DNA from 2 places in the Aeromonas aquatilis genome. Region 2 is predicted to be linked to the other one. Evidence: riboswitches for the same ligand, from Rfam matches in the RefSeq annotation. Region 2 holds a riboswitch; the other holds the start of a gene.
The links. A riboswitch is a leader RNA that binds a small molecule or an ion and turns the genes downstream of it on or off. The one in region 2 is predicted to bind cyclic di-GMP.
Positions count from the first base shown of each region.

Region 1: linked by a shared signal. The riboswitch ahead of ACW5W8_RS17645 (immunoglobulin-like domain-containing protein) and the one ahead of ACW5W8_RS08775 (glycosyl hydrolase family 18 protein) in region 2 are both predicted to bind cyclic di-GMP.

Region 1 covers NZ_JBSTYP010000049.1:12,144-17,833, forward strand. The annotation lists gene ACW5W8_RS17640 (YncE family protein) at 1-1,523, opposite strand, end outside; gene ACW5W8_RS17645 (immunoglobulin-like domain-containing protein) at 1,690-3,882, opposite strand; cyclic di-GMP riboswitch class I at 3,937-4,022, opposite strand; gene ACW5W8_RS17650 (hypothetical protein) at 4,045-4,278, opposite strand; gene prlC (oligopeptidase A) at 4,447-5,690, shown strand, end outside.
Region 2 covers NZ_JBSTYP010000017.1:63,391-69,080, forward strand. The annotation lists tRNA gene ACW5W8_RS08765 (tRNA-Ala) at 15-90, shown strand; gene ACW5W8_RS08770 (ExeM/NucH family extracellular endonuclease) at 261-2,417, opposite strand; cyclic di-GMP riboswitch class I at 2,711-2,793, shown strand; gene ACW5W8_RS08775 (glycosyl hydrolase family 18 protein) at 2,910-5,690, shown strand, end outside.

The DNA of each region.
Region 1 (5,690 bases), on a different contig from region 2:
TTGACCGAACGCTGGGCGCGATCGATCAGCACCTCGTAGGGTTCGTCATTGCCCAGAATGTAGCTGACGGCGGTTGGCATCAGCTGATCGAAGATCAGCGGGCGAGCCGGCAACTGCTCGTCGGCTGTGAAGCTGATCTCCTTACTCAGCAGCTGGTTGAAACCCAGGCCGCGCGCGTTGGCGGTGACAAGCGCCGAGCCCGCCAGCTGGAGATCTTTCAGCGCCGCCACAGGCTGCTGGTTGATCTCCCGAACAGTAAAGGTCGGGTTCTTGAACTGAAAGTCGTTGGCGATCAGGGTATCGGCATCATGCCACTCGATGCGGTCCTTGAAGTTCACCACCAGCCGATCGCCATCCATGTCGATTTTTTGCAGATTGCTGTCGGCGATCACCTGCTCAGGCGCCAGCGGGGTGTTGCTGGCGATGGCATCAGCCAGTTTGCGCAGGTCATAGATGTAGTAGTTTTTGCCAGCGGTATGGGCCAGCAGATAGTCACCCACCTGATGGAGTTGCACCAGACGGTGGCTGTATTTTCCTTCAAAGGCGAGTCGACCGGCGATCGGGGCTTTTAGGCTGTTTTGCGGCGTTACATCCTGCTGGCGGTAGACCTTGATCTCGCTCAGCGCATCGGCCACCAGCACATAGTCCTGATTGGCAAAGACGGCCTGGGCGCGGTGCAGGCTGTTGCTGCCGGAATCCCGACCGGTTCCCAGGGTGGTGACATGGCGATGTTCATCGGCCAGATCGAAGATATCGACCCGGTGCGAGTAGCGCGAGACCACGTAGAGCAGGTTATTGCGGACAAACAGTTCGCTGACCTGGTTGTAGGCCGTGGCACTGCCGGTTGCGGTGCCGCGGATCTCGCCAATCTGCTGGCGGCTTGGGATATCGATAATGGCCACATGGCCCGGATTGCCGTTCTGGCTGACATAGAGCCGATCCTGATAGCGCTCGACCGCCGTAATCAGGCTGGCGTCCAGCCCCAGCTGGTCGGCCGTCAGCTCCTCGCCTTTGTCCAGATATTGCAGCGAGGTGGCAAACGAGTTGACGCTGCAGGAGCTGGTCTCCATCACCACCCGGGTGCGTTCGCCATTCTGGATCTGGCCGTGGGGGAAGTACTCCAGCAGACAGCCGTTGCCGTAGTCATAGTTGCCAAAGCGTTTGTTGACCGCCACGACCCCGCCTTCGTACCAGGTCAGCTCCCACTCCTTATCGAAGAAATCAAAGACGTTACGGATGGCTGTTTCATCGAAAAAGTGGGGTTTGGGCAGATCGAACAGGATGTGGTTATCCGCTGTCAGCGGGTAGAGCAGGCCGTTGATGGCAAGGTGGCGCTTGCCATCCTTGATGATCACGTTCTGCTCGTCAGCCGCACTCTGATGCAGCGCGGCGAGGCGCGCCGTCATCTGCTCGTAGTGCTCCTGATAGGTTTGTTTGAAATAGGCTTGTTCGCGCTCATCAGCCACGACATGGGCCGACAGCAGCAAACCGAGCAGGGTGGCAAGCTTGGTGGTTCTTGGCATGGTGATTTCCTTATCTTGGTGGTTGTTGGATGTTTTTTTTGGTGGTTGGCAAGCAGGTAAAAGGGGGAGCGCTAACCCATCCGGGTCAGCGCATGACGCCCACCGAGCGTGATGTCAGTGGGCGAGATAGTGCGGGGTGGTTGGCCCCCCGAAAGGGGCCATGGGATTACAGCTTGGTCCAGGCATCGCTCCAGGCGCTGCCGGTACCCGGCGCATAGTGGCTGCTGGAGCCGCCACACCAGCCACTATAAGGCCAGGGTTTGCACTCATAGTTGCCACCGGCATTGCTGACCCGATCACCGGCCTGATAGCCGGTGTTGGGGGCATAGGCCGGGTAGTCGCCATCGCCACCGCCGCTGCTCTCTTCGGTCAGCGCAACTTGGAAGCGCTGCACCACCGGCTGCTGGCCGGCAGCCAGACCGGTGATCACAACGTCGTAGCTGCCATCGGTGACATTGCTTCCCTGCAGTACCAGGGTGCTGGTGCCGTTCACTTGGCTGCTGGTGGTACCGTGGCTGCGGCCGCTCTGCTCCAGAGTCGCGGTGATCTGCACCGGGTTGGCGGTGGTCACGTTGAAACGTATGCTGACCTGACCGTTGACTATGGTGTACTCGCTCGCCATGGCGCTGACAGTGAAGTCGCTGCTGCCGATCACTGGCGGCTTCTCGCCACCATCGCAGTCGCTGTCGCCCTGTACGCGCCAGACGCCCCAGTCACCCGTGGTGCCCGGCTCTTCGTTCTGGGTCCACCAGCCTGCCAGCCAGTTCTTGCCGTTGTGGCTGACGATGTCGCCGCCCACGTAGGTCTTTTTGGCATCCCAGCTGTTTTCACAGACGGCGCCCTGCTCCCTGACGGTCACGTTGCGCTGCTGGGTTACCTGCTGACCGGCGCTGTCGCTCACCTGATAGGTGAGGGTGTAGCGGCCGACCTTGCTGCTATCGACGCTGCCGCTGACCTTAATCTCGCGGGTCAGATCGCCATCTTCTTCATCGTGGGCGTTGACTCCGGCCATCGGATCGAAAGGGGTGCCCAGCTCCAGCGTGGTGTCGGTGACGCCGCTGAATACCGGCTTCATGCTGTAGACCTCGATGGTGCGTACCTGCTCGGTAACGTTGTTGTCGCGATCGCTCACCTTGTAGATGAGGGGGTAGAGTCCGATGCGTTGGGTATCGACATTTCCATCCACCAGGATCTGGTCTGTCAGATCACCATCTTCCTTGTCGCTGGCGCTGACCCCGGCCTGCGGATCAAAGGCGGTGCCCTGCTTGATGCGGGTATCGCTCAGGCCGCTAAACACCGGCTTGCCGTTCTCGTCCGGCGGAGTGATCTCCTGATCGTGGATGAAGGGGCCGTAGCTCTTGATGAAGGATTCGTTGTAGGACTGACCGGCGGCGTTGCGGCCCATGTCCCAGTTGATGGACCAGGTCATCACGCCGCGCAGTGGTTGCCCCTCACTCTTCAGGCGGTTGAAGGCGTTGTAGAGCTTCTGCGGATCCTGCACATAGCCGGTGGCGGCGGCGTCGATGTTGGTCGGAATGCCGAACACCAGCTTGTCATGGGGGATCTTGTAGAAGCCGCGGGTTCCGTTGCTCAGTGAATCCGCCATGTAGTAGATGAACTCTTCTTTCAGGGCATCGTTATTCTGGGCAATCCAGCCGATGCCATCGATGTAGATACCGTCGCCACCCTGGTTGTAGAACTGGGGGTTGATCCAGTCGTAGTACCCTTCCAGATTGCGGATATAGGGGATGTAGGCGCCAGTCTGGGTCAGATAGGGGAACTCCGGCGCCATGGTGATGAGGAAGTTTTTCCCCTGGGCGCGGTAGTGATCCTTGACCAGACGCAGGGCCGCCGGGATCACGGTCTGGTTGTCGGCGGCAGTGATGGCGGCCTGTTCCAGATCGATATCCAGCCCGTCGAAGCCATAGGTCTCCACCAGACGGATGATCTCGTCGGCAAAGGCCTGTTCCTGACCTTTGCGCAGCTCGATGTGTGCATCGGCACCGCCCAGCGCCAGCAGCACGGCACGGCCCTGACGGTTCAGCTCGGCGATCTGCTCGATAAACTGGCTTTCGCTCATGCCGATAGCCGGGTCGAGTTTGAAGGTGGGGATGGGATCGCTGCCATAGACCTTCATGAAGGAGACATCGACCACGTTGTATTGCGGGTTGACCTGATCGAGCTTGACGCAGGGGGCGATACCGCCCTTGTAGCCCGAACCGTCACACCAGTTGTGCCAGTAGCCGACCACAACGCCGGACTGGGGGTTGACCATCGCCTGACCAGCACTGGCGGCATATGCCATGGGGGCGCCCATGCCGAGCAGACAGCCCAGCAGGGATAACTTCAATTTGTTCATCTTGATATCTCCATACAGTACAAACGGAGCGTACAGCTATGGCCGAACGCTCCCGGGGGCAGCCCCGCTGTCATAGGTGTTTTCCCTTAGACCGGTGGCTTTGCGTCGCGCCCTTTCGGGTCACTTTGCCTTTTTCACCCGATTTCTGTGCAGCACAGAGAATCAAGTGACCTGAGTAACAGGCTGCTTATGATACGCACTTAAAAATAAATTAATCAACGTATGTGTATGATTTGTTTTGGTTATTAACTTGTTAATTGGTTGTTTTCCAAGCATGGAAAGGGCCGGTGATAGGCCGCTGTCACCTACTCTTTTGTCGATTGGATTTGGTCTGCTCCCTTGTGGTTCGAGAGTTGAAAAAGCCGCAAAAAGAGCAAAAAAGTACCGATTATTCATGCTGTTGCCGTCCAGTATCTGGCAGAGAGGTGTTTGAGCTCACAAAGAGGGGAAAACAGTGCCGAGAGGTGGATTCCCGCTTGATTATTGCGTGGCTTGGCCACATGTTAGAAAGCCATACAGAGCTGCTAAAGCGGTCTGTTCAAGACCAAACAAGAGGTAACCGGGATGAATAACCCTTTGCTGACAATGGATTCGCTGCCCCCTTTCAGCCAGATCAAGTCGGAGCAGGTTCAGCCTGCCGTGATTCAGGCGATTGTTGACTGCAAGCAGAAGATCAGCGATGTGCTGGCCCAGCGTGATCCCCATACCTGGGACAGCCTGATTGCCCCGCTGGAAGAGGTAAATGACCGTCTGTCACGGATCTGGTCACCGGTCAGCCACCTCAACTCCGTACTCAACAGCGAAGCGCTGCGCGAGGCCCATGACGCCTGCCTGCCGCTGCTCTCTGAATTCCAGACCTATGTCGGTCAGCATGAAGGGCTCTATCAGGCCTATCTGGCCCTCTTCCAGAGCGATGATTTCCCGCTGCTGAGCGGCGCCCAGCGCAAGGAGATCCAGAATACCCTGCGTGACTTCCGCCTCTCCGGCATCGGTCTGCCTGCCGAGGCGCAGCAGCGCTACGGTGAAATTCAGGCCCGCCTCTCCGAGCTGGCCTCCCGTTTCAGCAACAACGTGCTGGATGCCACCCAGGGCTGGCACAAGCTGGTGGTCGATGAAGCCGAACTGGCCGGTCTGCCCGACAGCGTGCGTGCCGCTGCCCGTCAGATGGCTGAACTTAAAGGCAAAGAGGGGTGGCTGTTCACTCTTGATATCCCCTCTTATCTGCCGGTGATGATGTATGCCGACAACCGCGAGCTGCGGGCCGAGATGTACGAAGCCTTTACCACTCGCGCCTCCGATCAGGGCCCCAATGCGGGCAAGTGGGACAACTCCGCCATCATGAGCGAGCTGCTCACCCTGCGCCGCGAACTGGCCCAGCTGCTGGGCTTTGCCAACTATGCCGAGCTCTCCCTGGCCACCAAGATGGCGGACAAGACCGAACAGGTGGTGAGCTTCCTCACCGATCTGGCGGCCAAATCCCTGCCACAAGGCAAGGCCGAGCTGGAGGAGATCCGCGCCTTCGCCGCCGAGCAGCATGGTCAGAGCGAGCTGGCAGCCTGGGATCTCGCCTACTACGCCGAGAAGCTCAAGCAGCACAAGTTCTCCATCTCCGATGAGCAGCTGCGCCCCTACTTCCCCGCCAGCAAGGTGGTGAAGGGGCTGTTCGAAGTGGTGAAGCGGGTGTTCGGCATGAAGGTGCGCGAGCGTCTCGGTATCGACACCTGGCACCCGGACGTGCGCTTCTACGACATCTTCGATGCCGACGAAGAGCTGCGCGGCAGCTTCTACCTCGACCTCTACGCCCGCGA
Region 2 (5,690 bases):
TCAGTGCCGAATTTGGGGTTATAGCTCAGCTGGGAGAGCGCTTGCATGGCATGCAAGAGGTCCGCGGTTCGATCCCGCGTAGCTCCACCAAATTCTTGTTAAAAGAAGCCAAAAGGCCACCGCATCGCGGTGGCCTTTTTGTTTTCTCAGGCATTTATTTTCCCCATACTTCTGTGCTTTTCATGTGTAAATCCATTACTCCAACGAAAAAGCCCGCAGGGCTCGCGGGCTTTGGTTGCACTATTCAGATGCGCCAGAGGTTAACGGCGACGTCGCCAGGCCAGCGGCAGCAGGGCCAGCAGGCCGAGTCCCAGCGCACCACCGCCTGAGGAGGTGTCCGGTTTGGTGGCATTACTCTCCAGTTTGAGGTCGACGATGATGGGATCATGATCGGAGGCGCTGAAGGGGTTGTCAGACTTGAGTAGTGCATCGGTGAATTTAGCAGCGTACTCGAACTGGTTGCTTTCGAAGGCGTTGATATGCCAGTCGGAGACACCAGCCACCTTGCTGGCCAGTGCCGAGTTGGCGAGGGCATAGTCGAGGGTACCGAGTTCGCCGTCATAGCTGTAGGAGATGGCTTTCTCCTTGTTAAACTTGACGTTGAGATCGACGAAGCCATAGTTCTTGGTCGCCTCGCGCCCCATCTGCTCGTAAGGTTGTTCACCGATAAAGGTGTGGGAGGCAGATACGATCTTCCGCTCGCTGGTGGCCGGGTTGTAGTCTGTCAGTACCCGGATCGGATCTTCCTTGGCGTAGGAGTTGAAGTCCCCCACCAGCAGCACCTGGCCCGGCAGTTTGCTGACCGCTTCACCCAGTACCTTGGCGGCGGAGACTCGGAACTCGGTGCACTTGCCCTGCAGGTCGGCCGGCTCTGTCTTGCCATCGCCATTTTCATAGCAGCCTGATCCCTTGGATTTGAGGTGGTTGACTACCACAGTCAGCGGTTCTTTGCTCTTGGCAATGGTGAAGGTCTGAACCAGCGAGTCGCGTTGACCGGCAGTCTTGGCCACGCCACCTGTGATGTAGCGCTGCTCCGGCAGCTTGATGACGCTGGCATCCCCGCTGGGGGTGATCAGGGCAGAGCGGTAGATCATCGCCACCATGATGGCGTCGCCGCCGAAGAACTTGCCATCGGTGAGGGCAGTGACCGGCAGACGGACATAGGCGTAGTGTTTGCTTGTATCCTTCTGCTGTTCGTTGAGACGGGTCACCAGATTATGGAGGGCGGAGTTGTCACCAAAGCCGTTGTTCTCCATCTCCATCAGGCCGAGCAGGTCGGCGTCCATCTCGGTAATGGCGTTGGCTATTTTGGTGCGCTGCTTCTCGAAGGCAAGCAGTGTTTTGGCACCACGGTTACAACTATCTTTGTATGTTCCTTGGCAGGTGTTATTAAGATCGCCACCAATCTCTGGCGCGCTGGTGAAGTAGTTGAGCACGTTAAAGCTTGCGATCCGCAGGTTGCTGCCTGGAGTTCGAGTGGGGGCGGTCAGCTGGCGATCATCTTGCGCAGTACGCAGCAAGTTGGCGACCCCGATAGTGACATCGTTGGGTACCATCAGGCGGAAAGCGTCCTTGTTGTAGATAACAGTCCCTTCCAGACCATCTATCTGATCACCGATACGCAGATAACCCTGATCGGCATCCAGCGCCGGGAACCAGGGCAGGGCGCCATTTTGTACTTTGAAATCAGACTCGACCGCCAGTCGGTTGTTGCCATTTTTGGCGGCCAGCGCGACCGCTTCCGGGCTGCTGGCAACATGGAGCTGGGTCGGCTTGATAAGCGGCGCCTTATGGGAGAGTTCCAGGTTAGTGCGAGAGGCCTTGTAGTCGAAGCTGAAGTTGCGGGTCAGGTGAAGATCGCTGCTGCTGTCGAGCCGTACCCGCATCCCTTCGTGGCGATTGAGGGCTTGCTTCAGGCTTTCATCGTCATTGACTTTGAGTACGCTTACCGGCACGTTTTTACCCTGCCCGAGAACCTTGAGCCGGGGCGCAGTACCATCCCATTTCAGCTTGAGCTGGGTGCCGCCCAAGAACTCCTCGACCTGGGCTTCCAGGCAGAGCTCAGCTCCCGGCTTGATGTCGGCATATTTGGTTGCGAAGTCCTTGTCGCTCAGATAGACGAAGATGCCATCCGAGGTGGCCGGGTCGCCATCGCCCACCGGGTCGGTTAGATAGAAACCCTTGGTCAGACTTTGGCCCACAGTGGTAACAACACCCTTGACGCGGAAAGAGTCTGGGCTGATAGCCCCGGTGGATGTTGAGGTAGTGGCGAGCGCGCTGGCGGAGCCTGTGCCCTGAAGGGTCGGGATGGGGGTGAGTTGAGCCGGATCGGACGGGCAGACAAATGCCGCATGGGCGCCTGAGGATGCAAGTGCCAGCCCCACGGCCAGCGACAGCAGGGTACGAGTACCTTTCATAGGTGTTCCTTTTTTATTTTTGCCAGTGATTCCATAGCCTTGGCTCGTTGACCAAGGGCGCGCATTGTCACATTTCTGGCATGTGATACCAGTGAGCCAACGCACATTAAATGAATCTGGGAAGGTGCGGGAAAGCGTTTTTATGATCCCAATAACGATATGATTTTTTTGATAATTCAATCAATTTTAACCCTGTGATCATGACGCTTTCGTGGTAGGGGATAATTTTCTTTGAGAATAAAGATTGAGGGGATCTTGTCGCCTTCCTATACTGAGTTCGTTCCTCACGGAACCCAGGTAAAGGGCAAACCGGTAGTGATATCGGGACGCAATGCTTCCGGTCTTGATCCTTGATCTAGATAGCGGGGTTTCCCTGGGTGAAGGGTGATTTTTGTGGCAGGTCCATGGCCAGTTGTCTGCGCCCATCATGCAGGTTGCGATTGTTCTTTGTCTAGGTGACCAATGCCAAGACAAAACAAGGAAGATAACAATATGCAACAGCTCTTCAGACCCAGCCGGCTTGCCATGCTGGTCGCCCTTGCGGCTGCGCCCGCCTGGGCGCAGGCGGCCTATCCCGCGTATAAAGCTGGTACCGCCTACAAGGCCGGTGACATCGTCAGCAATGCCAGCGCCCTCTACGAGTGCAAGGAATTTCCCTATTCAGGCTGGTGTGGGGCATCGCCCTATCACTATGAGCCGGGCGTGGGGGTGGTCTGGGCGGATGCCTGGAAGCTCTATAGCGGTGAAGTTCCGCCACCGGCGCTCGGCGTAGCCGTCAGCTCTCCGGCTGCCGGTGCCAGCTTCAACGAAGGTGCCAGCGTGGCGCTGGCGGTGACCCTGAGCGGCCCGGTGACGGCGCTGGTTAAAGTGGAATATCTTGTCGACGGCAAGCTGGTCGCCACGGCCAGCGCCTCGCCCTGGGGCGCCAGCTGGAGTGCTGCGGGCGTTGGCGCTCACGCTCTGAAAGCGCGAGCGCTGGATAAGGATGGCAAGATACTGAGCGAGGCGAATTCGAGCTTCAGCGTTGCTGCCGTGGTCGCACCAGAGGCGCCCAAGGCGAGCATCAGCAGCCCGGCTAATGGCGCTAAGGTGACGCTGGGTCGCAGCGTGGCGGTGAACGGCAACGTCACCGATGCCAACAACGATGTGGCCAAAGTCGAGCTGTTTGTCGATGGCAAGAAGGTAGGGGAAGACAGTGCCGCCCCCTGGCAGGTCAACTGGACGCCCGATGCCAAAGGCAGTGCCGCCCTCAAGCTGGTTGCCACCGACAAGACCAATCTGAGCGGCGAGTCGGCGGCGGTGAACGTCACTGTCGAGGAGGCCGTACTGCCGCCAGATGGTGGCAACCTCTCCTGCGATATTCGTCAGATCTATCGCCCGGATGGTTATGAGTGCATGGGGGATGATCATGCACGTCGGGTCATCGGCTACTTCACCTCCTGGCGCACCGGCAAGAACGGCCTGCCCGCCTATCTGGTGAGCGATATCCCCTGGAGCAAGATCACCCACATCAACTACGCCTTCGCGGCGGTGGACGAGCAGAGCCACACCATCAAGGTGGATGACTCGGCGACCAAGATGACCTGGGATGGCGTGCCGGGGGCCGAGATGGATCCGGAGTTCGCCTATAAGGGCCACTTCAACCTGCTGTCGAAGTTCAAGAAGCTGTATCCGGACGTGAAAACCCTGATCTCGGTGGGGGGCTGGGCGGATACGCGCGGCTTCTATACCGCTACTACCAAGGGCGACTGCTCGGTCAACACCGATGGCATCAATGCGCTTGCCAGCTCGGCAGTGAGCTTTATCCGTCAGTACGGTTTTGACGGGGTCGATATCGACTACGAATACCCCACCTCGATGAAGGATGCGGGCAACCCCAACGACTTCCCGCTCTCCAACCAGTGCCGCGGCAAGCTGTTTGCCAACTACAAGGTGATGATGCAGACCCTGCGCAGCAAGCTGGATACGGCGGGCAGCGAGGATGGTCGCAAGTACATGCTGACCATCGCCTCACCGGCCTCAGCCTATCTGCTGCGTGGGATGGAGAACTTCCAGGTCACCCAGTACCTCGATTACGTCAACCTGATGACCTATGACTTCCACGGTGCCTGGAACCACTTTGTCGGCCATAACGCGGCTCTGTTTGACAACAATGCCGACCCCGAGCTCTCCCACTGGGGCGTCTATACCCAGGCCCAGTTTGGTGGCATCGGCTACCTCAACGCGGCCTGGTCTGCCCACTACTTCCGTGGTGCGCTGGCGGCGGGCAAGATCAACGTCGGTGTGCCCTATTACACCCGTGGCTGGCAGGGGGTGAGCGGTGGCAGTCACGGTCTGGGTGGCAAGGCCGCCCTGCCGAGCCAGAGCGATTGTCAGCCGGGCACCGGTGGCAGCACCATTCCGTGCGGCAACGGGGCGGTCGGCATCGACAACATCTGGCATGATCTCGACAAGAACGGCAAGGAGATCGGCGGCGGCGCAGTGCCCATGTGGCATGCCAAGAACCTGGAGCACGCGGCCAGCCTCGGCATCACCACGCTGCCGAGTTACGGCACCGCCTGGGGTCTGGATCCCAACAATCCGGCCCACGTGATGCAGGGCAAATATGTCCGCTACTACGATGACAAGGCGCAGGCCCCCTGGCTGTGGAACGAAGAGAAAAAGGTGTTCCTCTCTACTGAAGATGAAGAGTCCATGGGTCACAAGCTCGACTACATCATCAAGCGCGGTCTGGGTGGCGTGATGTTCTGGGAGATGGCGGGTGACTACGCCTACGATCCGGTGAAAAAAGAGTACGGCATGGGAGATACCCTGACTACACTTGCCTACGACAAGTTCGCCAAGGCGACCAAGTACAACACCAAGCAGAATGATCTGGCGGCACCGAGCGCCCAGCTCGACATCCAGGTCAGCCTGTATGGCTTCAAGGACGGGGACTCCAACTACCCAATCAACCCGAAACTCAAGCTGGTCAACAAGTCGACCCAGACCCTTCCGGGCGGCGCGCGCATCGAGTTTCTGGTGCCCACCTCCACCTCTGACACCATCACGGATCAGAGTGGCATGGGCCTGAAAGTGGTGGAGAGCGGTGGCAACGACAACTCGGAAGGTATTGCCAACGAGAAGGATTTCCACAAGGTCGCCATGAACCTGCCGGGTTGGCAGACTCTGGCGCCGGGGGCCGAGATTGAAGTCGCCATGACTTACTACCTGCCCGCCGCTGGCGTGCCGAGCGGTATGCGCATCATCAGCGGCAGCCAGACCATTGGTCTC